Regions from separate parts of the Rhizobium sp. AN73 genome, predicted to be linked through region 1. Evidence: riboswitches for the same ligand, from Rfam matches in the RefSeq annotation. Region 1 holds a riboswitch; each other region holds the start of a gene.
What was found. A riboswitch is a leader RNA that binds a small molecule or an ion and turns the genes downstream of it on or off. The one in region 1 is predicted to bind cobalamin.
Positions count from the first base shown of each region.

Region 1 (5,836 bases):
CGCTGCGGCCGGTCTGGGCGGAATATTTTCTGGTGGCGCTCGGCTGCTTCGTCGTCGTCGGTTTCGTGGCGGTGGTCAACAGCTATCCCTGGCCGATCAACATCGCCCGCAACTATGCTGATGCCAATGGCATAACCTGGCCGGACGGTGGCCTGTTCATTCCGCACGGCATTGCCATTCCGGTGCTGATGGCGCTCGCTGTTGGTGCAGTGATGACTTTCATTGCCACGCGGCTGCGCTTCGGACGCTATGTGTTCGCCATCGGCGGCAACCCGGAAGCGGCCGAACTCGCCGGTATCAAGACCCGCTGGGTCACGGTGAAGATATTCACGCTGATGGGCGTTCTCTGCGCCATCGCGGCGGCAATCTCGACTGCCCGTCTCAATGCGGCAACCAACGCCCAGGGTGAACTGGACGAACTTTATACGATCGCGGCGGCGGTCATCGGCGGCACCTCGCTCGCCGGCGGCGTCGGCACCATAGCGGGTGCGATGCTCGGCGCGCTCGTCATGCAATCGCTGCAATCCGGCATGGTGCTCGTGGGCATCGATACGCCTTTCCAGCGCATCGTCGTTGGTGTGGTTCTGGTCGTCGCCGTCTGGCTCGACACCATCTACCGCGCCCGCGCCAAGTAAGAACCGAGGAGAACCCCAATGACGGACCAAGTCACGCCCCTCGTGGAAATGCGCAATATTTCCATTTCCTTCGGCGGTATCCATGCGGTGGAAAACGCCTCAGTCGATCTTTTCCCCGGCGAAGTGGTCGCCCTTCTCGGCCACAATGGTGCGGGCAAATCGACGCTCATCAAGATATTGTCCGGCGCATACCGGCGGGATGGGGGCGATATCCTCATCAACGGCGAGGATGTGGATATCCGCAATCCCCGCGACGCCAAGAAATACGGCATTGAAACCATCTACCAGACGCTGGCGGTGGCGGATAATGTCGATGCGGCGGCCAATCTTTATCTCGGCCGCGAGCTGAAGACGAAATGGGGCACGCTTGACGATGTCGCCATGGAAGCCTCGGCCCGCGAGGTCATGGGGCGTCTCAACCCCAATTTCCGGCGGTTCAAAGAACCGGTGAAGGCATTGTCCGGCGGCCAGCGGCAGTCTGTCGCCATTGCCCGCGCCATCCTTTTTGACGCCCGCATCCTCATCATGGACGAACCGACGGCTGCACTCGGGCCGCAGGAAACCGCGCAGGTAGGCGATCTCGTCAAGGAGCTGAAACGGCAGGGCATCGGCATCTTCCTCATCAGCCACGATATCCACGACGTCTTCGATCTGGCGGACCGGGTATTCGTGATGAAAAACGGCAAGGTGGTCGGGCATGCCCGCACGGAAGATGTGACGAAGGACGAGGTTCTCGGCATGATCATTCTGGGCAAGGTGCCGTCAGGTGCTGTGGCGGGTCCGGGCGCGGTCGTGTCCTGATACCTGCTTTCGAATGAAATAAAGATATAAAGATTTCTTTATATCTATTGACATCATGACGCCCGTGGTGAGAAATGCGGGTGTCATGGTTCTCCGGGCCTGATTGTTTCAATCCCGGAGCTAAGAGGAATCCGGTGCGCCGTTGGATCGGCAATACCGGAGCTGCCCCCGCAACTGTAAGCGGTGAGCCTTTGTCCATCAACGTCACTGGGGTGAAAGCCCCGGGAAGACGGGCAAAGGCGACGACCCGTAAGCCAGGAGACCTGCCAGGACAAAATAACGTCCACGGGCGGGGTGTCCCGGTGGTTGCTCGTTGGCCCGGCAACGGCTGGGCCCGCACGCGTCCGCTTTACCCATGCCCCCAAAACCATCTGGGGTATGACAATGTCAAACAAGACCATTCCAGTCGCATCGCTCGGATTTCCGAGGATTGGCCGCCATCGCGAACTGAAGTTCGCGCTCGAAGGCTTCTGGTCGGGAAAGATTTCCGAAGCAGAACTTCTCGAAACAGCCGCTAAGCTCCGCGCCGAAAACTGGGCGCTTCAGCAGCAAAAGGGGATTAGCCATATCCCGTCCAACGATTTTTCCCTCTACGATCATGTACTCGATACGGCCGCGATGGTCGGTGCCATCCCGTCACTCTACGGATGGACGGGCGGAGAAGTCTCGCTATCGACCTATTTCGCCATGGCGCGCGGCAGCCAAAGCGAAGGGCATGCAAGTTGCGGCCATGTGCATGAAGGACATGCGCACCAGGGTCAGGGCGTTCCGGCGCTGGAGATGACGAAGTGGTTCGACACCAATTATCATTACATGGTGCCGGAGGTTTCTGAGGATCAGCATTTCGCGCTCACCTCGCAAAAGCCGGTCGATCATTTTCTCGAGGCAAAGGCGCTCGGTATCCATACGCGCCCGGTCATTCTTGGGCCGGTCACGTTCCTGAAGCTTGCCAAGGCGCGTGAGGCAGCCTTCAAGCCACTTGATCTGTTGCCAAAACTGTTGCCCGTCTACGAAGAGTTGCTACACCGCCTGCATGCGGCCGGCGCCGACTGGGTGCAGATCGACGAACCCGTGGCCGTATTGGACCTTTCCGAGGGGGAACGCCACGCGCTGACTGTGGCCTATCAGCAATTGTCGAAAGCCGCCCCGGATCTGAAAATCCTCGTGGCCACCTATTTCGGCGGTCTCGAGGATAATCTGGAGGCCGTTGCCACACTTCCGGTCGCGGGTCTTCATGTCGATCTGGTGCGGGCACCCGGTCAGTTCGAAGCGGTGCTGAAGGCGCTGCCCGAAAGCCGTGTTCTGTCTCTCGGCGTTATCGACGGCCGCAATATCTGGCGCGCCGATCTCGCCGCGATTATCGACCGGCTGGAAGCCGCAATTGCCGTGCGGGGTGCGGAAGCGTTTCAAATCGCGCCTTCATGCTCGCTGCTGCATGTTCCGGTCGATCTTGAACTGGAAACCGGTCTCGATGCCGATCTGAAAAGCTGGCTTTCCTTTGCGACCCAGAAGCTCGGCGAGCTTGCCACGCTCGGCAGGGCGCTCGGTGAAGGCAAGGCCATCGTCGCGGCGGAACTGGAAGCCGCCTCCAGGGCAGTTGCTGCACGCGCATCCTCGTCAAAGGTGACTGATGTGGCCGTGCAGAACCGTATCGCCAAGATTAGCGAGGCCGACAGGAAGCGGACAAGCGGCTTTGCCGAGCGGCAGAAGGTGCAGTCGCAGGCAATTGCGCTACCGCTTTTCCCGACGACCACCATCGGCTCCTTCCCCCAGACGCCGGAGGTGAGAAAGGCCCGCTCCGCGCATTCGAAGGGTGCCCTGACAGATGCGCAATATGAAAGCTTCCTGCAGAAAGAAACCGAAGCGACGATCCGCTGGCAGGAGGATATCGGTCTCGACGTCCTCGTGCATGGCGAGTTCGAGCGCAACGACATGGTGCAATATTTCGGCGAGCAGCTGTCCGGCTTCGCCTTCACCCAGCATGCATGGGTGCAGAGCTACGGCTCGCGATACGTTCGCCCACCGATCATCTTCGGCGATGTGTCACGTCCGAAGCCGATGACGGTTCGCTGGTGGGAATATTCCCAGTCGCTCACCGAAAAGCCAGTCAAGGGCATGTTGACCGGCCCGGTGACGATCCTCAATTGGTCCTTCGTCCGCGACGATATTCCGCGGAGCCTGACGTGCCGGCAGATCGCACTCGCCATCCGCGACGAGGTCAATGATCTCGAGGCAGCCGGCGCGCAGATGATCCAGATCGATGAGGCAGCGCTGCGTGAAGGCCTGCCGCTTCGCCATCGCGACTGGCAGGAATATCTCGGCTGGGCGGTGGAATGCTTCCGTATTTGCTCAAGCGGCGTGGAGGACCGGACGCAGGTTCACACCCATATGTGCTATTCGGAGTTCAACCAGATCATCGATGCGATTGCGGCGATGGATGCCGATGTGATCTCCATCGAGACGTCGCGTTCGAAGATGGAATTGCTGGATGCCTTCCGGACCTACAAATATCCGAACCAGATCGGCCCCGGCGTTTACGATATCCATTCGCCGCGTGTGCCTGATGTCGGAGAAATGGTCGATCTTCTGGCGCTGGCGCGAGAGCGGCTTGACGACCGGCAGCTTTGGATCAACCCCGATTGCGGCCTGAAAACCCGCAAATGGGAAGAGGTGAGGCCGGCGCTCGTCAATATGGTCGCGGCCGCTGCCGAACTTCGGCGGGCGGTGCTTTGATATAAATCGAGGCCCGGTGAAAACCGGGCCTCGACAAACGCTTCTGTTAAAATTCTTTGGGGAGGATTATCCGAATATCTGCGCCGGATGGGTTTCGAGCCAGCCGCAACCGCATACAAACAGAACTATCCCGCGGATCTGCGCAATTGCAAACGCGGATGGTTCAATGCAGATCGGCGTGTGCGAAGCTGTTGCCGTTCATCTCTGCGCCTGCCAGCGGCAGACCCTGCAGATTGATGTCCTGAGCCAGCGACAGCAATGCCATTTCAAGGAAATAGGTCGACATGCCCAGTTCCATGGATTTAGAGCGCTGGCAAAGATAGGAAACCATCCTTCCAAGGGCCAGAATCTCGTCCGCATTGTCGTTTTCAAGTATTGCTGTGGTAGACTCCATGCTTCCCTCTCGACAGTCGACAGTATGAAAACGCGTTGATCCCGCGTTGTTCATTATTGTCCACATCGAGCGTCACGCGAGCGTCACACCTGCGTCAATCGTCGGTTTTGATGTCTGCCGAGCTGGTGTTTTCCGCCGCTTCGGTCGCTGCAAGCGACGTCACGAGGGCGACGATGCTCTTGCGCACGGTTACGCTCTTGATCCGGGCAAAGGCCTGATTGAGCGAAAACCCTTCATTCGAAGCCACGAATGACTGCATGGCATTGATGGTGCCAAGGGCCGGATTGGCGTTTCCGACATCCGGTGTCGCATTAGCGAACAACGAGCTGACGTCGACGCCGAGAACCGATGCAATGGCTTGCAGGCGGGACGCGCCGACGCGATTGGCGCCTTTTTCGTATTTCTGGACCTGCTGGAAGGTGATGCCCAACCGGCCCGCCAGCGCGCTTTGACTCATGCCGAGCGACTTGCGGCGCATTCTGATTTGTGTGCCCACATGCACATCGATCGGGCTGGGTAGTTTGGCCTGCATCATGAATTCCTCCAGTTGTGAGGTTCTTAAATCGGATATCTATCAATTAATATTGTTGAAGATAGACATTCAACACAATTTCCACGGGTATTATGAGGCGTTACTGATAAAATAAGGCGGTTTTTCGTTTATATGCTATGCCGGGTCACGGTTTATCACCTTTGTTGCACATCGCAATGCCCCGTTTCGGCTTGCAAAGTGGCTCCAGCCGGCCACACCGATGGCGTAAAAGCCGAGCTTTTCCCATATTTTCCGGTTCTCTCCGTCGAAATCGTCGAGCGCTTCCACATCGCCGAAATGCGGGATCCAGACGAATGGCCGCGTTTGGCCGGAGCGCACGATATTTTCAACAAGGACGTTATTGTAGAGCCGGGGCAGGCATTTGTTGGTATCGATGGCCGGTGAAACCGGAATAGGATTGCGCACGATGGCGAAACCTTGCCGCGCCAGCGACAGGGCCGAGGCGTCCAGTTTTCGCTTCAAATCCGTGGCGGCGCGGGCATCGCACCCAGTATGCGCCAAGGGATCGGCGACAAGCAATAGAGGGCGGTCGTCACTCCTGAGACCGGTGACCGATACGAACTGGTCGACGTGGAAACCACACTGGTGCATTTTTTCGGTAGCAATCGCCGGTAGGGGCGTTTTGATCAAGGAAAGATCGATTGTGGTCGAGGCATTGCCGAGGTCTTCCGGCCGATATCCGAAACTGTGCACGGTCCTGCTGTCGAGTGCCTGAACCCG
Region 1 is NZ_JARWME010000001.1:1,431,103-1,436,938, forward strand. It holds gene RBH10_RS06340 (sugar ABC transporter permease) at 1-635, shown strand, start outside; gene RBH10_RS06345 (ATP-binding cassette domain-containing protein) at 654-1,436, shown strand; cobalamin riboswitch at 1,506-1,722, shown strand; gene metE (5-methyltetrahydropteroyltriglutamate--homocysteine S-methyltransferase) at 1,821-4,169, shown strand; gene RBH10_RS06355 (hypothetical protein) at 4,333-4,563, opposite strand; gene RBH10_RS06360 (helix-turn-helix domain-containing protein) at 4,658-5,095, opposite strand; gene RBH10_RS06365 (hypothetical protein) at 5,231-5,836, opposite strand, start outside.

Region 2 (5,836 bases), 220 kb from region 1:
CCGAAAGTTCACCTGTCGTTATGAACTCGTCCGGTTTGTGGGCGCGGCCGATATCGCCCGGCCCGCAGATGATGGCGTCGATGCCAGCCGCCTGAAAAAGCCCCGCCTCCGTGCCGTAACTGACGGCGGCGAGACAGGGGGTGCCGGTCAATTCCTCCAGCAGCAGAGCGAGCGGAGCGTCGGCTGGAAGCGACAGCGCCGGGTAGTCGCTCATCGACGTCCATTCGATATCGATGCCGCCTGCCGCCAGCGCCTCCACGCTGTCACGCACCGGCTGGAGCAGGGCAAGCGGCAACATCCCGGAAATCGCCCGTGCCTCCAGCTCGATGGCCGAGAAATCGGGGATGATGTTGATCGCCTGACCGCCTTTGACGGTGCCGATCTGCAGCGAGGAATAGGGCGGTTCGAAGGTCGCCTCGAAGGGGCCTTGCGTCAGCGCACGTGCCGTCTCGACAGCCTTCGCCATGATGCCGGTCATCAGGTGGATGGCGTTCACGCCCTGATCCGGGCGCGACGAATGGCCGGAACGTCCGCGGATGGTGATGCGCGCGGCGGCCTTGCCCTTGTGGGCGCGGACCGCCCGCATATTGCTCGGTTCGCCGATGATTGCGCCAGCCGGTGGGGCGCATAGCTCCGGCAATCTGGCGAGAAGATGTGGAACGCCTCGACAGCCCGCCTCCTCGTCATAGGAAAAGGCGATGTGTATCGGCCGCTTCAGCGCCATGCGTGAAAAAGCCGGGGCTGCGGCGAGAACCGTGGCCAGAAAGCCCTTCATGTCGGTGGTTCCGCGCCCGTAGAGGCGGTCGTTTTCGGTCCTCAATGTGAAGGGATCGGAGGACCATTCCGGCTCTCCGGCGGGCACCACATCCATATGGCCGGACAGGATATATCCGGCGGCATCGGCAGGGCCGAAGGTGGCGAAAAGATTGGCGCGATCGCCTTCCGGTCCCGGAAGCAGGGATACTTTCGCGCCGTGGCTTTCCAGATAATCGGCGATCCAACCGGCAATATCGCCATTGGCGGTTCCGACGACCGACGGGAAACCGACGAGACGCTCAAGGATTTCGATTGCGTTCAATGGTCGTCTCCGCTGACCGGATTGTCATTGCAAAAGCTTAGAATGGACTGCGGCGTTTATCTGCTGAAATGCGGATGATTTCGGTAGATTGTTGTGACCTTCCAGTGCTTTCAGAAAATTCGTGCTGGCGTAACCGGCTACCGTCGGATGTCGTGGGCTGGGCTGCCGGGACCGGAAGGTTCCGCGCCGGAAGGGATGGGGGCCGTTTGTTATGGACCTGCTCAAAGTCGATAGTTTTGAGTTGCGGACCGTGGATATCGCGGAGGTGGATGCCGATCATCTGCATGCGCTCTCCATGGCTGTCGGATGGCGATATCATGCGAATGAATGGTGTTTTCTGCGGCAATGCGGTGTCGGTCTTGCCGCGCTTGACGAGATCGACCGCGTTGTCGCAACCGCGATGCTGTTTCCCTATGAGAATGGGTTTGCGACGCTTGGCATGGTCATCGTTTCGCCGCGTCTGCAGGGGCAGGGCGTTGCTCCCTGGCTGGTGCGGAAACTTGTTGCGAAGTTTCCCGCCGTTTGCCTGCGGCTGAACGCCACGGATGTGTCGCGACGGCTGTTTTCCGGGCTCGGCTTTGCCGGGGATTCGGAAAAAGTCCATCTCTTCAGGGGACGGACAAATTGTCTTTTCGAGATGCCGGCGCTTGGCAGAAAACAAAAAATAGAGCCACTGTCGGAAGATCATCTGCCAGAGGTGGCGGAGATCGACCGCGCAGCGTTCGGTGCTTCGCGCCGGGGCGTTTTGCAGCGTCTTCTCGCGCAGAATACGGGTTACGGTTTGTTCGAGGCGGGCCATCTTACCGGCTTTGCACTGCGCCGGGCGGCAGGAAAAGGCCATATTGTCGGCCCGGTCGTTGCGGCTGACGAGACGGATGCGATTGCGCTGGTGAAACGGCATTTTGCCGATCTCGACGATGAGCTTGTCCGCCTCGATGCGATGCGCGACAATGGTTACTTCATTGATTTTCTTGCGCAATCCGGGTTGGTGGTGATTGAAACTCTGACCACCATGTCGAAAAACCTGCCACAGCCGGCAGGCTCCGGTGCCGCAAAGATTTTCGCGCTGGCAGGCCCGTCTTTGTGCTGAGGTGCGGCACTATCGCAATTGACGCCCCGCCGCTTGCCCCGTATGTCAGAAACCGACGGTTCCTGAAGCCGAAGGGCGAAGGGATTAATAGGGAACATGGTGCGGGTGATTGTTATCGCCCAATGCCGTGGCTGCCCCCGCAACTGTAAGCGGATTGCCGTTCATCCTCGTGACGTGTGAAAGCGTCGTGCCACTGTATCCTCAAGGATGCGGGAAGGCAGATGAACGGCGCATATTCGTGAGCCAGGAGACCTGCCGTCATAATATGGACCATCGTTACGGGCGGGGATGCCCGGAAGAGGAGCTGATTATGACCTTTCCGTCTGCGGAAACGTATTCCGTGTCCCGTTCTCCATCTCCACACATGCTGCCGCTCTGTCGCTACGCGTTTTGACGCGCGCGCCTGCGGATCACGCCACTTTATTTAGACTGGAGAACATATGTTTCATTTCAAACACCTGCCGGTTTCCGCCGGTCTTCTGGCCGTCGCATTCGCGGCCTTGCCCGTCGGTGCTGCTCAGGCGGCAGAAACCGTCTATCCGCTGACGATCAACAGCTGCGGCCACGAAATCACCTTCAAGCAGGCGCCCGCCCGCACTAGTATCGGTCGGACAGAGCACGACCGAGGTTCTCTATCTGCTCGGTGTTGCCGACAAGGTCGTGGGCACGGCGTTGTGGATCGGCCCGGTTCTGAAGGGTTATGAGGAGGCCAACGCCAAAGTGGAGCGGCTGGCCGATAACGATCCGAGCTTCGAGGCGGTGGTTGGCAAGAGGCCGGACCTCGTGACGACGCAGTTCCAGTGGCAGATCGGCCCAGAGGGTGTTGTCGGAACCGCTGAGCAATTCGCTGAACTGGGTATTCCCGTCTACACCTCGCCGGCCGATTGCATGGGCAAGGACAATTCCGGCGGTGGCGATGGCGTGCGCAAATCCGTTTTCACCATGGAGCTGATCTACCAGGAAATCCGCGAACTCGCGCAGATCTTCAACGTGCAGGATCGCGGCGAGGAAGTTGTGGCCGACCTGAAGAAACGCGAGGAAGCCGCCCGCGCCAAGATCGCCTCGGCAAATGGCAAGCTCTCCGCCGTCTTCTGGTTCTCCAGCGCTGAACTCGATATCGACCCTTACGTGGCGGGCCGCAATGGCGCACCGGGTTACATCATGTCCGCGCTCGGGCTGAAGAACGTCATTGAAAGCGATGAGGAATGGCCGACCGTTGGTTGGGAAACCATAGCCAAGGCCAATCCATCGGTGATTGTCGCCGGCAAGATGGACCGCCGTCGTTTCCCCGCCGATGACATTGCCGTCAAGCGCAAGTTCCTCGCCACCGATCCGGTTGCCAGCATCATGCCCGCCGTCAAGGACGGCCATGTCTTTGAAATGGACGCGCAGGCGATGAACCCGACCATCCGCACGATCGAAGGAATTGAAACGCTGGCCGAGGCAGTTTCCGCCGCCGGCCTCGCCAAGTGAACGGTTTTTCCGTCAATCTTGGCAGGGCGGGGCTGGCTTTGGCCGCGCTCGCCCTGCTGCTTGTCGCGCTGATGGCCGGTGCGGCCATCGGCGAAACCGCCATTCCGTTCGATGTGGTGGCGAAAACCATTGCCAATCGTGTGTTTCACGCGGGTTATCCGCTGGATCCGCTCGATGAGGGCATCGTCTGGAGTTACCGCCTCAGCCGCGCCGTCGTTGCCGCCTGTTGCGGCGCTTCGCTGGCGCTGGCCGGTGCGGTGCTGCAATCGCTTTTGCGCAATCCGCTCGCCGATCCCTATATTCTCGGCATTTCCGCAGGCGCCTCAACTGGAGCTGTGGCCGTGGCGCTTCTCGGTTTCGGTGCGGGTTTCCTGACGATGCCGGCGGGTGCTCTGATCGGGGCTTTCGTCGCGTTTTCGCTGGTCAGCCTTCTGGCTGTGCGGGCAGGGCACGGCAACAGCGCCATCATTCTGGCGGGGGTCGCCGGTTCGCAGCTGTTCAACGCCATGACCTCCTTCATCGTCACCAAATCCGCCAATGCCGAACAGGCGCGCGGCATCATGTTCTGGCTTCTGGGCAATCTTTCGGGCGTGCGCTGGCCGGATGTCTGGCTGGCTTTGCCGGTCAGCATTGCGGGGCTTGCGGTGTGCCTCTGGTATGCCCGCGCGCTGGATGCTTTTGCCTTCGGCGGGCAGGCCGCGGCATCGCTCGGTATACCCGTGCGCTGGGTCTATGCGGTGCTGATCTCGGTTTCGGCGATCATGACGGCGGTGATGGTGTCGCTGGTCGGTTCCATCGGCTTCGTCGGTCTTGTCATCCCGCATGCGGCGCGCATCTTCGTTGGTGTTCGCCACGGCATGTTGCTGCCGGTGACGGCACTGACGGGTGCGGTTTTCATGATCGTCGCGGATATCTTATCGCGCATCGTCATTCCGGGGCAGGTGCTGCCGATCGGCGTGATCACCGCGCTGGTTGGTGCGCCCGCCTTCGCCTTCATCCTCGGGCAGAAGAGGGGCCGGTCATGAGATTATCCGCCCACGATCTGCATTTTCATGCCGGCAATATCGACATCGTGCGCGGCGTTTCGCTGGAGGTCGGTTCCGGTGAGTTTCTCGGCATTATCGGGCCGAACGGTTCGGGCAAAAGCACGCTGCTTTCCATGCTGGCCGGTATTCGCAAACCCCGCCGGGGCCATGTCACGCTTGGTGAGGAACCACTTGCCGCATTGGGGCGGCGCGAACTCGCCCGCAGGCTCGCCTTCGTGGAGCAGCAGGCGGAAACCACCGAGCGCATTACGGCACGACAGGCAGTGGAACTGGGACGCACGCCCTATCTCGGCCCGCTGTCCGCCTGGTCGCCAAAAGACGATGCCATCGTTGATGCCGCGCTCCAGAATGTCGACATGGCGGACAAGGCGGAGCGAAACTGGCATCACCTTTCCGGCGGCGAACGCCAGCGCCTGCATATTGCCCGCGCATTGGCGCAGGAGCCGCACATCCTGCTTCTGGACGAACCGACCAACCATCTCGATATCGGCCACCAGATCGGCCTGCTCGATCTGGTGCGCAGGCAGGGGCTGACCGTTGTGGCGGCGCTGCACGATCTCAATCACGCCGCCATGTTCTGCGACCGCGTTGCCATCATGCATCGGGGTGAAATGATCGCAGTCGGCCCACCTCACGAAGTTCTGACCTCGGCGACGATTGCCGCGGTGTTCGGGGTGCAATCCGTCGTCACCACGGACGAGGGCGGCTTTTCCCATATTCGTTTTCTGCCGGCCCACGGGAGGGCCGATCAGGCAAAGAAAGTAATGGCACGATGATGGAATTGAAAATGCTTGGAAATCTCCGCTTTGGCGCACGACCGCTTTACGCTCTTGCGGGAATTGCCCTGGCTTTGGTCACGGGTTTTCCCATGCACGCCGCGGCCGAAACCTTTGAGGTGAGGATGCTGAACCGGGGTGAAAAAGGCCCGATGGTGTTCGAACCCGATTTTCTGGAGATCGCCCCCGGTGACCGCGTGCGCTTCGTGCCGACCCACAAGAGCCACAATGCCGCGACTATTGACGGCATGATTCCCGAAGGTGTTGAAGGGTTCAAAAGCCGGATCAACGATGAATTCGAGACCGGTTTCGAAAAGCCGGGCTTTTATGGCATCAAATGCTCACCGCATTACGGCATGGGCATGGTGATGCT
Region 2 is NZ_JARWME010000001.1:1,654,449-1,660,284, forward strand. It holds gene argE (acetylornithine deacetylase) at 1-1,078, opposite strand, end outside; gene RBH10_RS07460 (GNAT family N-acetyltransferase) at 1,290-2,168, shown strand; cobalamin riboswitch at 2,208-2,443, shown strand; gene RBH10_RS07465 (hypothetical protein) at 2,579-2,734, opposite strand; partial or broken gene RBH10_RS07470 (ABC transporter substrate-binding protein) at 2,669-3,641, shown strand; gene RBH10_RS07475 (iron ABC transporter permease) at 3,638-4,666, shown strand; gene RBH10_RS07480 (ABC transporter ATP-binding protein) at 4,663-5,463, shown strand; gene RBH10_RS07485 (pseudoazurin) at 5,460-5,836, shown strand, end outside.
Region 2: linked by a shared signal. The riboswitch ahead of RBH10_RS07470 (ABC transporter substrate-binding protein) and the one ahead of metE (5-methyltetrahydropteroyltriglutamate--homocysteine S-methyltransferase) in region 1 are both predicted to bind cobalamin.

Region 3 (5,836 bases), on a different contig from region 1:
CTCAACCGCATAATGAATTTGAAAAAGTGCTGTCGGGAAGTTCGACCCAGGTCGCTGCTTTCGATACGCACAACAAGAGTTTGATTGAAAAATTTCAGCATTTTCTGCACTCCAGCCCAGCGGCCGTACCGCTGATCGTTCTGGTGCTGTCGCTGACTGTCTTTGGCATTACCCTGGGCGGCAAGTTTTTCTCGGCCTTCTCGCTGACCCTTATTCTTCAGCAGGTGGCAATCGTCGGCATTGTCGGTGCGGCGCAGTCGCTGGTCATTCTGACCGCAGGTATCGATCTTTCGGTCGGTGCGATCATGGTTCTCTCCTCCGTCATCATGGGGCAGTTTACGTTCCGTTATGGTCTGCCCGCGGAGCTTTCGATTATTTGCGGCCTCGCAGTCGGTGCATTTTGTGGCTTTATTAACGGTGTGCTGGTGTCGCGCATGCGGTTGCCGCCCTTCATCGTCACGCTCGGCATGTGGCAGATCGTATTGGCTACCAATTTCCTCTATTCGGCCAACGAAACGATCCGCGCACAGGACATCGTCCAACAGGCGCCCATTCTCCAGTTCTTCGGCAACAATATCCGTATCGGCAGCGCCGTTTTCACCTATGGCGTCATTGCCATGGTTCTGCTCGTTGCCCTGCTCTGGTATGTGCTTAACCGCACCGCCTGGGGTCGACATCTCTATGCGGTGGGTGACGATCCTGATGCAGCCGAACTTGCCGGCGTTAACGTCAAGCGCATGCTGACGACCGTCTACACACTTTCCGGGCTTATCTGCGCCTTCGCGGGCTGGGCTCTCATCGGCCGCATCGGCTCGGTATCGCCGACTGCCGGTCAGTTCGCCAACATCGAATCCATCACCGCGGTGGTCATCGGCGGCATCTCGCTGTTCGGCGGACGCGGCTCGATCATGGGCATGATCTTCGGCGCCCTGATTGTTGGCGTCTTTTCACTTGGCCTGCGGCTTATCGGAACCGACCCGCAGTGGACATATCTGTTGATCGGCGTCCTCATCATCATGGCTGTCGCAATCGACCAGTGGATCAGAAAGGTAGCAGGCTGATGACAAGAGAACCTATCCTCACAGCACGCAATCTCGTCAAACGCTACGGTCGCGTGACTGCGCTCGACAATGCCGATTTCGACCTTTATCCGGGCGAAATCCTTGCCGTCATCGGTGATAACGGTGCTGGCAAATCCTCTCTCATCAAGGCGATTTCCGGTGCGGTGACACCCGATGAAGGCGAGATCAGGCTGGAAGGCAAGCCGGTGCAGTTCCGCTCGCCGATCGAGGCGCGCAAGGCGGGCATCGAAACCGTCTATCAGAACCTTGCGCTGTCTCCAGCATTGTCCATAGCCGACAATATGTTTCTCGGCCGTGAAATCCGGAAACCCGGTATTCAGGGAAGCCTGTTCAGGGCGCTGGACCGCCCGGCGATGGAAAAGTTCGCTCGCGAGAAGCTGTCGGAACTCGGCCTGATGACGATCCAGAATATCAATCAGGCGGTGGAAACCCTTTCCGGTGGCCAGCGACAGGGTGTTGCGGTGGCGCGTGCGGCCGCATTCGGTTCCAAGGTCGTCATCCTTGACGAACCGACGGCAGCGCTCGGTGTCAAGGAAAGCCGCCGTGTTCTCGAGCTCATTCTGGATGTGCGCTCGCGCGGACTGCCGATCGTTCTCATCTCGCATAACATGCCACATGTTTTCGAGGTTGCGGACCGCATCCACATTCACCGGCTTGGTAAGCGTTTGTGCGTCATCAATCCGAAGGATTATTCGATGTCCGATGCCGTCGCCTTCATGACCGGCGCCAAGGAAGCGCCAAAGGAAACGCTTGCCGCATGACGCTGAAGCTTGAAACGATCGTCGAAGACGTTCTTCGGCGGGCTGAGGATAAATCTCGCTTTATCATTGCGATTGCCGGTCCCCCTGGGGCCGGCAAATCCACGCTGGCAGAGGCTCTGTGCGGCGCCCTCGTGACGCGGGGCGAGGCGGCGGCTGTTCTGCCTATGGATGGCTTCCATATGGATAACGGCATTCTCGAAGAGCGGGGACTTTTGCCGCGAAAGGGTGCGCCGGAAACCTTCGATGTGCGCGGCTTTCTCGATATCGTCTCCGCTGTCCGTCAGAGCGGGCAGGAGGTTCTTGTCCCGGTTTTTGATCGCTCTCGCGAAATAGCCATTGCCTCCGCCCGCGCCATCGCGCCGGAGACCCGTTTCATCCTTGCCGAAGGCAACTACCTGCTGCTGAACGAGGCGCCGTGGACGAAGCTCTCCGTCAGCTTCGATCTCGCCATCTTCGTGGGTCCATCTGTTGCGGTGCTCGAGGACCGCCTGCGGCAAAGATGGCAGGGCTACGGTCTCGATGCGACTGAGATCCACGCCAAGCTTTTCGAAAACGATCTTCCCAACGGAAAACGGGTGATCGAGAACTCTCGGCCTGCCGATATTCACATCGATATCTGGGAATAGGCCAACCCTTCCCGTTCCGTGGGTGACAGCGAGCATTCGCTGTTAAGCCTTCATTGACCATGTGTTGAATCTTTTTGATCCACAGGGTGGGGCTTTTGTGTGTCTAATTATTGACGAAAAAATTTCCTCATATACTATATGTGGTGTTCGAGGTTCTTCCGATCTCGCAAGTGTCGGGAGCTAAGACGGGAATTCGGTGCGCAACGCCATCATGGCCGAGCAATGCCGAAACTGCCCCCGCAACTGTAAGCGGTGAGCATCGTTCCGATTTGGGTCACTGGAGCCGAGGGCTCCGGGAAGGCCGGGATAGATGTTTTGACCCGCAAGTCAGGAGACCTGCCTTGAGCGAAAACGTCCACGGGCGGGGTGTCCGGAAGGAAGGTGTATGACGCAAATGAATTGCGTGCGCCCTTTTCTGCCCCCTTCCAGAACAAGCTTCGGGGTGAAGTCATGCCAGTGCATTTTTTTAAGTTCCTGCGCTCGTCGGCGTAGAGAGTGATCTTACGTGGCCCGGAGCATTTCCAGGAAAAGTGGACCCCGGTTTTACGTCCGGAAATGCAACAAAACGCTCCAAGCCGCAACTCGCCTGAATGACAGATCCATCGCCACCCGATTGCGATTGCAATCGGCAATGTTGAGCCGTGCGCAAAAGCGGCTTCGAAAGAGGAAATCATGAACGTCACCGTTTACAGCAAACCCGCCTGCGTCCAATGCACCGCCACCTATCGCGCGCTCGATCGCATCGGCGTCAGCTACGAGATCATCGATATCTCCGAAGATGCGGATGCGCTCGATCACGTTCGTGGCCTCGGTTACATGCAGGTTCCTGTCGTCGTCGCCGGCGAACGCCATTGGGCGGGTTTCCGGCCGGACATGATCGGCTCGATCAGCTGAGGAGGCGGCGCGATGGGGCTGATCGTCTATTATTCCAGCCGGTCCGAGAACACTCATCGCTTCCTTCTAAAGTTGGGGCGGCGAGTGCTTCGCCTGCCGCTCGGCGCCGAGGAGGACGTGCCTCAGGTGTCGGAGCCCTATGTTCTCGTCACCCCCACCTATGGGGGCGGCGGCATTAAAGGAGCGGTGCCGAAACCGGTCATCCGGTTTTTGAACGAGCCCTCCAACCGACATCTCATTCGCGGCGTCATCGCGGCGGGAAATACGAATTTTGGCGCAGCTTTCGCATCTGCCGGAGATATCGTGTCGCGTAAATGCGCGGTGCCGTTTCTCTATCGCTTCGAGCTTCTCGGCACGGAGGAAGATGTCGCCAACGTCAATCATGGATTGGAACGATTTTGGACACGCTGACCTCGAATGCCGCGCGCAACAAGGATGCCAAACCGCCGGCGTCCGTAACCCAGAAACCGCTGGATGTGGGCCTGGATTATCACGCGCTGAACGCGATGCTGAATCTTTACGATAGCGAAGGGAAAATCCAGCTCGACAAGGACCGTCTTGCGGCGCGGCAATATTTCCTCCAGCACGTCAACCAGAACACCGTCTTTTTCCATAACCTCAGGGAAAAGCTCGATTACCTGGTGACGGAGGGATATTACGAGCAGGAGGTGCTGGACCAGTATTCCTTCAATTTCGTCCGTGACCTTTACGACGAGGCCTATGCCAGAAAGTTCCGCTTCCCGACTTTTCTCGGCGCTTTCAAATATTACACCTCCTATACGCTGAAGACTTTCGACGGGAAGCGTTATCTGGAGCGTTATGAGGACCGCGTCTGCATGGTGGCGCTGGCTCTGGCGCGCGGTGACGAGAAACTTGCCCGCGATCTGATGGATGAAATCATTTCCGGCCGCTTCCAGCCGGCAACCCCGACCTTTCTCAACGCCGGCAAGAAAAGCCGCGGTGAACTGGTCTCGTGTTTTCTGCTGCGCGTGGAAGACAATATGGAGAGCATCGGCCGCTCCATCAATTCGGCGCTGCAGCTTTCCAAACGCGGTGGTGGCGTGGCGCTGTCCCTGACCAATATTCGCGAATTCGGAGCGCCGATCAAGCAGATCGAAAACCAGTCATCCGGCGTCATTCCTGTCATGAAGCTGCTGGAAGACAGTTTTTCCTATGCCAACCAACTCGGCGCACGCCAGGGTGCCGGCGCGGTCTATCTGCACGCCCACCATCCGGATATCATGCGTTTCCTTGATACGAAGCGCGAAAACGCCGACGAAAAAATCCGCATCAAGACCCTGTCGCTCGGGGTTGTGATCCCCGATATCACCTTCGAACTCGCCCGCAACAACGAGGATATGTATCTGTTCTCGCCCTATGATGTGGAGCGGGTCTATGGCGTGCCGTTGACCGAGATTTCGGTCAGCGAGAAGTATCAGGAAATGGTCGCCGACAGCCGCATCCGTAAGAAGAAGATGAAGGCGCGCGAGTTCTTTCAGGTGATCGCCGAAATTCAGTTCGAGAGCGGTTATCCCTACATCATGTTCGAGGATACGGTGAACCGCGCCAATCCGATCGCGGGCCGCATCAGCATGAGCAATCTCTGCTCGGAAATCCTGCAGGTCAGCGAAGCGAGCGAGTTCAATGCCGATCTGTCCTACAGCCATATGGGCAAGGATATTTCCTGTAATCTCGGCTCGCTCAACATTGCCTCGGCAATGGATTCGACCGATTTCGGCAAGACCATCGAGACCTCCATCCGGGCTTTGACGGCTGTTTCGGATATGAGCCACATTTCCTCGGTTCCGTCAGTGGAAAAGGGCAATGACGCCAGCCACGCCATCGGCCTTGGCCAGATGAACCTGCACGGTTATCTGGCGCGCGAACGCATCTTCTACGGTTCCGAGGAAGGCATCGATTTCACCAATATCTACTTCTATACGGTGACCTATCACGCCATCCGCGCCAGCAATCGGCTTGCCGTGGAAAGGGGCCAGAGCTTCAGGGGATTTGAAAATTCCAAATACGCCTCGGGCGATTATTTCGACAAATATACCGACCGGGAATGGCTGCCCGCGACCGAAAAGGTAAAGGAGCTGTTCGAAAAGGCTGGCATTTCCATCCCGACGCAGGAGGACTGGAAGGCGTTGAAGCAGGCCGTCATGGCGTCTGGCCTCTATAACCAGAACCTTCAGGCCGTACCGCCCACCGGCTCGATCTCCTATATCAACCACTCGACATCCTCGATCCATCCGATCGTCTCGAAGATCGAAATCCGCAAAGAGGGCAAGATTGGTCGCGTTTATTACCCGGCTTCCTATCTCTCGAACGACAATCTCGAATATTATCAGGATGCCTACGAAATCGGTCCTGAGAAGATCATCGATACCTATGCGGCGGCCACCCAGCATGTCGATCAGGGCCTGTCGTTGACGCTGTTCTTCCGCGATACGGCAACGACGCGCGATATCAA
Region 3 is NZ_JARWME010000002.1:2,513,712-2,519,547, reverse strand. It holds gene RBH10_RS22345 (ABC transporter permease) at 1-1,061, shown strand, start outside; gene RBH10_RS22340 (ATP-binding cassette domain-containing protein) at 1,061-1,843, shown strand; gene RBH10_RS22335 (nucleoside triphosphate hydrolase) at 1,840-2,469, shown strand; cobalamin riboswitch at 2,603-2,828, shown strand; gene nrdH (glutaredoxin-like protein NrdH) at 3,142-3,363, shown strand; gene nrdI (class Ib ribonucleoside-diphosphate reductase assembly flavoprotein NrdI) at 3,376-3,774, shown strand; gene nrdE (class 1b ribonucleoside-diphosphate reductase subunit alpha) at 3,762-5,836, shown strand, end outside.
Region 3: linked by a shared signal. The riboswitch ahead of nrdH (glutaredoxin-like protein NrdH) and the one ahead of metE (5-methyltetrahydropteroyltriglutamate--homocysteine S-methyltransferase) in region 1 are both predicted to bind cobalamin.

Region 4 (5,836 bases), on a different contig from region 1:
GCACGCCGAGGCGGTCAAACAGAGTCTTACCGCCATCGTCCGTCTGACTGGCGAAAGCCGTGGCGGCAATAATGGCGGCGGGCATGAGATCGGGCAGCACGGTTTCGAGAAAGCGGATCGCCTCCCCATCCTTGAGGCCGCTGACGAAAATCGGCAAGGGCGCAAAACCGCGCTGCGAGAGCGCATGAAAAAGCGCATCGACGGGCGCGGCATCCGTCGCCAGAAGCATGGAGCGGTAAAAGAGAATGGGCAGAATAGGTGCATCGGCGGGGGAACCCGCGCAGGCTTCGGCCTGATCCACGACGCCTCTACCGGGCCGGTAGAAGCCCGCTTTCGGCAGCGGTTGAGCCTCGATATCTGGCCATGCGTCATCACTTGCAAGGGAAGCAAGACCAATGGCAAGCCGGTCCATATTTTCCCGCCCGCCCTCGCGGAAGAAGGAGAGGACCGACGCCAACGTCTGGCGATCAACAGTCGAGGCCGCTTCGAGCTTTTCGTCTCTCTCGCTGCATTCGCCCGGCAGGAGCAGAAGTTTTACGCCGCGTCGCCGCGCCATAATGGAGAGTTGATCGACACCGTAACGCCAGCGCTCCGCGCCGCCCAGAATCCGGATAAGGATGACACGGGCATGTTCCGCCGTCTTTTCGATCCACAGATCGACTGACATCGGATGTCGAAGCTCGGAGAGGTTGGCGGCGGAAAGGGAAGGAAGTCTGGACCCCGCCTGCCGCCATGCCTGTTCCAACCCGGCAAGATCGCTTGCCGAAAAGGACAGCATCACCACATCCGATCGCGGCTGGTTGAGATCAACCGGCTCGATCAGGTCGTCCAGAGACGAGGATGTGGTGGCGAGAATATGCATCTAAAGCATTTCCAGTAAAAGCGCGGTGCGGTTTTGCGTCTGAACAATGCGCAAAAACAATAGAGCACGTCCCGTTTAAACCGGACGTGCTCTATGTCACGCGGCCAGCATCTGTTCGATCTTTTCGCGGTTGAGGCCCTTCTCGCCGATGACGACGAGGCGGCTGCGGCGCTCCTCACCGGCTGCCCATGGCCGATCGTAATAGTGATTGACGCGGCTGCCGACGGCCTGCACCTGCAGGCGCATCGGCTTGGAAGATACCTCGACGAAACCCTTGATGCGCAGAACGTTTTCGGCAGCGGCCGTTTCGGCGATACGCACCGCCAGCGCTTCCGGATCGGTCACGGCCGGCAGATCGATGACGAAGCTGTCGAAATCATCATGTTCGTGGTCAAGCTCACCATCGTGATGGGTGCGACGGTTTTCGATATCCTCCTCCACCGCAAGGCCGAGGCCGATCAGAACGGCGGGGTCAATTGCGCCATTCGAGGCGACGACGATCTTTGCGGCCCGCGGCAGATGCTCGAGAATATGAGCCTTCGCCTTTTCCAGACCGGCACTATCAAGGAGATCGGCCTTGGTCAGGACGATGAGATCGGCACAGGCAATCTGGTCCTCGAAAACCTCTTCGACCGGATCGTCGTGATCGAGAGCTTCGTCATTCGCCCGCTGGGCAGCAAGTGCTTCCATGTCATGCGCCACCTGCCCCTCGGCAAGGGCAGCGCCATCCACGACGGCCACCACGGCGTCCACCGTTACGCGGCTCTTGATCGCAGGCCATTGAAACGCCTGCACCAGGGGCTTCGGCAGGGCAAGGCCCGAGGTCTCGATGAGGATATGCTCCACCTTCGGCTGGCGGCTGAGGATCTGCTCAATGGCCGGCTGGAAATCATCCGCCACCGTGCAGCAGATGCATCCATTAGCCAGTTCCACGATGTTTTCCTCCGGGCAGCTCTCAATGCCGCAGCCTTTGAGGATTTCGCCATCGATGCCGATATCGCCGAATTCGTTGACGATGATGGCCAGTCGCTTGCCATCAAGCTTTTCGAGAAGACCGCGCAGCAGCGTGGTTTTTCCGGCCCCCAGAAAGCCGGTGACGATGGTGCAGGGAACGCGGTCCAGAAGGGTGCTCATGATCTCTCCTCGGTAAAATCGAATGGGGGAATGCGCGCCACCATGCCGCGCTTCAATGTGTCGGGGCGGCCACGCCAGGGCATCAATCCATCTGCGGAGGCGGCCAGCATGCGAGCGCCGGTCAGCAGGTCTTCCGCATCGTCGGGCGTCAGCCCGCCGAATACATAGGACCAGCCATCGGCACCGCGCAGCACGGCACTGAGGCCGCGTTTGCAATTGGCAAGGCAATTGACGGAGCGAACATCGATGCCGGAGTCACGCGCTTTTGCGATGGCAGCTTCCGCAAGGATGGTGCCGGGGCGCGGCTCCGCATTGGGATCGGTGTCGTCGCGACAGCTTCGGCAGACAAAAACGACCACGCCGGAAGCTGTGTTGACTTCCATTGTCCCGTCCGCACAAGAAGATGTTGTGGTAATATCCAAACCGTTCCGCTTTCCGCGCCTTTAAACTCATCGGGGTGCGGATGTCGAAAACAGCGCACTGAAAAGCGCGACTGCAAATCAATTCGACCGGCTGACCGGAGCACCCCGCCCGGCAGACGTTTTTTCCTGAAACGGCAGGTCTCCTGGCTTGCGGCTTTAAAACACCCTGCACCACCTTCCCGGACCAATTTTATGGTCCAGTGGCTTCACAGTGCGGGCTTACCGCTTACAGTTGCGGGGGCAGCCACGGAATGACCCTCTATCAGGGTTGAACCGTGTTCCCTCTTAGCTTTTCCCGTTGCCGGGAAAAGACCGTCAGTCCTTCTACCCTTAGGCTGAACGGGCGCGGGGGTCAATGCTGCGGCCCTCCGGCTGGAGCATTGCCGGGTGCGGCAAATTGAGTATAGTCGCCGCTCCGAATGGCGGGGGCATCCGGTCCCCATGCCGCTGGATGAGAAGGAAAACGCGATGACACGCGACATCAGCGACAACGAGGCCGAGCGTCACCGGCAGAAAATGGTCAACCGCAAGACGGTTCAGGATGCCGAAGTTGCGGAAAAGACCATCGAAAAAGGTCTGCTGATGATCAATACCGGTCCCGGCAAAGGCAAGTCCACGGCCGCTTTCGGCCTCGCTTTGCGTATGCTCGGCACCGGGCGACGGGTGGGCGTGGTGCAATTCATCAAGGGCGCATGGTCGACGGGCGAACAGCAGGCGCTGACGCTCTTCGGCGACAGGGTCATATGGCGCACGATGGGTGAGGGCTTCACCTGGGATACGCAGGATCTGAAACGCGATGTTGCGGCAGCCGCAAAGGCCTGGGAGGAAGCAAAAACCCTGATGGCCGACGAAACGATCGGCCTGTTGATCCTCGACGAACTGAACATTGCGCTCCGCTATGATTACCTGCCGCTGGAAGAAGTCGTCGAAACGCTTTCCAACCGCCGACCCGATCTGCATGTCATCGTCACCGGCCGCAACGCCAAGCAACCGCTGATCGGCGCCGCCGACATGGTGACCGAAATGACCCTCGTCAAACATCACTTCAAGGCAGGCGTGAAGGCGCAGGCGGGGATAGAATTCTGACATGACTGCACGCGTGCTGATGTTTCAGGGAACCGGCTCCGATGTCGGCAAATCGCTGATGGTGGCTGGCCTTGCCCGCGCCTTCGTCAGGCGTGGCCTGTCCGTCATGCCGTTCAAGCCGCAGAACATGTCGAACAATGCGGCGGTCACCGCCGATGGCGGCGAGATCGGTCGCGCGCAGGCGCTGCAGGCGCGGGCAGCAGGCGTTCCGCTGTCGGTTCACATGAACCCGGTGCTTTTAAAGCCGCAGAGCGAAACCGGCGCACAGGTCGTCGTACAGGGTAAAATTGTCGGCAATGCCAAGGCTGCCGATTATCAGCACATGAAAGCCGGGCTGATGCCGCGTGTGCTGGAGAGCTTCGAGCACCTGAAACAACAGGCCGATCTGGTGCTGGTGGAAGGGGCAGGAAGTGCTTCCGAAATCAACCTCCGCGCCAACGACATCGCCAATATGGGTTTTGCCCGCGCCGCAGATGCTCCCGTGATCCTGATCGGCGATATCGACCGGGGCGGGGTCATCGCGAGCCTCGTGGGCACAAAAACCGTTCTCGAACGCGATGATGCCGCGATGATAGAGGGCTTCATCGTGAACCGCTTTCGCGGTGACCCTGCGCTGTTTTCAGACGGCATGCGGATGATCGCGGAAAAGACCGGCTGGGCGTCCATCGGGCTGTTGCCGCATTTTTCCGATGCTGCGAAATTGCCGGCGGAGGACGCCTTTGGGCTTACCGGCCCGGCGCAACAAAAGCCCGGCGCGAAAATCCGCATTGCCGTGCCGATCCTGCCGCATATCTCCAATTTCGACGATCTGGATCCGCTAGACATGGAGCCGGATGTGGAGCTGATCCGAGTGCGGCAGGGCGAGACCATTCCCGCCGATTGCCGGCTGGTTCTGCTCTGCGGTTCGAAATCCACCATAGCTGATCTCGCCGTGCTGAAAAATGCAGACCTCGACATCGACATCAAGGCACATGTGCGCCGCGGCGGTTATGTTCTCGGTCTCTGCGGCGGATACCAGATGCTTGGAAAAACTGTTGCCGATCCTGACGGCATCGAAGGGCCACCAGCGACGGTGGAAGGGCTTGGCCTGCTGGATGTGACGACGGTTTTGACGGGCGACAAGAGGCTCGTCTCCGTGCAGGGCAAGAGCTTCGACGGAATTAATTTATCCGGCTATGAAATGCATGTCGGCGAAACGACGAGCGTAACGGGCAACCTTCCGTTTTCGACTATTGACGGGCATGCAGACGGCGCCATCTCGCCCGATGGCCGCATCTTCGGCACCTATATACACGGTCTTTTTGCGGATGATCGCCAGCGTGGTGCATGGCTTGAGCGACTTGGTGGAGAGAGCACGGAACTGAACTATGATGCACAGGTGGACGCGGTTCTTGACCGCCTGGCTGAGCATATGGAACAGCACCTCAATCTCGACAGGCTGCTTTCTATAGCGCGATAAGGATCGCCAGTAACCCGAACAGTCCGATCAGCAAGAAGTCCGCGATCCTTGCGAGCCGAAGCGCCTTGCGAATATCGCCGGCAACCAGCGCTGCTCTTCCGCCTTCGCCCATGAAACGCGCCTCGATCATCTGACCGCCGTAGGAACGCGGACCGGCGAGCGCGAAGCCGAGGGCACCCGCAAGCGCCGCCTCCGGCCAGCCGGCATTTGGCGAACGGTGGTGACGCGCATCGCGACGTATCGCGGCAATGGCCCCACTCGGCGAAGCGCCTTTCACAAAAAATGCAGCAACCACGAAAAGACCGCCGCTCAATCTCGATGCTGGCAGGTTGACCAGATCGTCCAACCGCGCCGATGCCCAGCCGAAGGCTTCATGGCGCGGCGAGCGATGGCCGATCATGCTGTCGGCCGTATTGATCGCCTTGTAACTTGCGCCGCCCGGCAGCCCCAGAAGCCCGAGCCACAGGGAAGGGGCAACGATGCCGTCGGAAAAATTCTCGGCTAGGCTTTCGATCGCCGCCCGGCAAATCGCGGCCTCATCCAGCGCCTGCGGATCGCGGCCAACGATCATCGAAACAGCTTTGCGGCCGCCTTCCACCCCCTCGCGCTCCAGCGCAATGGCGACGGCCTCCACATGCTGTTCCAGACTTTTTTGTGCCGGAAGCGACGCGCCTAGCAACGAAACAAGCAACAGACCGAAGGGGAGGAACATAAGAACCGACTGCGCAAACCATGCAAGAAATACAGTCAGACCTACAAAAACAGCCAGCGCCGCAACGCCTGCCGCCTTACGCTGCGAAAATGAGGCACTCTCCCGGTTCCATTTTTTGTCCAGCAGCGCGATAAGCGAACCGATCCAGGTGACGGGATGGC
Region 4 is NZ_JARWME010000002.1:2,616,029-2,621,864, reverse strand. It holds gene cobN (cobaltochelatase subunit CobN) at 1-862, opposite strand, end outside; gene cobW (cobalamin biosynthesis protein CobW) at 959-1,996, opposite strand; gene RBH10_RS22795 (DUF1636 family protein) at 1,993-2,379, opposite strand; cobalamin riboswitch at 2,534-2,750, opposite strand; gene cobO (cob(I)yrinic acid a,c-diamide adenosyltransferase) at 2,887-3,504, shown strand; gene RBH10_RS22785 (cobyric acid synthase) at 3,506-4,963, shown strand; gene cbiB (adenosylcobinamide-phosphate synthase CbiB) at 4,950-5,836, opposite strand, start outside.
Region 4: linked by a shared signal. The riboswitch ahead of RBH10_RS22795 (DUF1636 family protein) and the one ahead of metE (5-methyltetrahydropteroyltriglutamate--homocysteine S-methyltransferase) in region 1 are both predicted to bind cobalamin.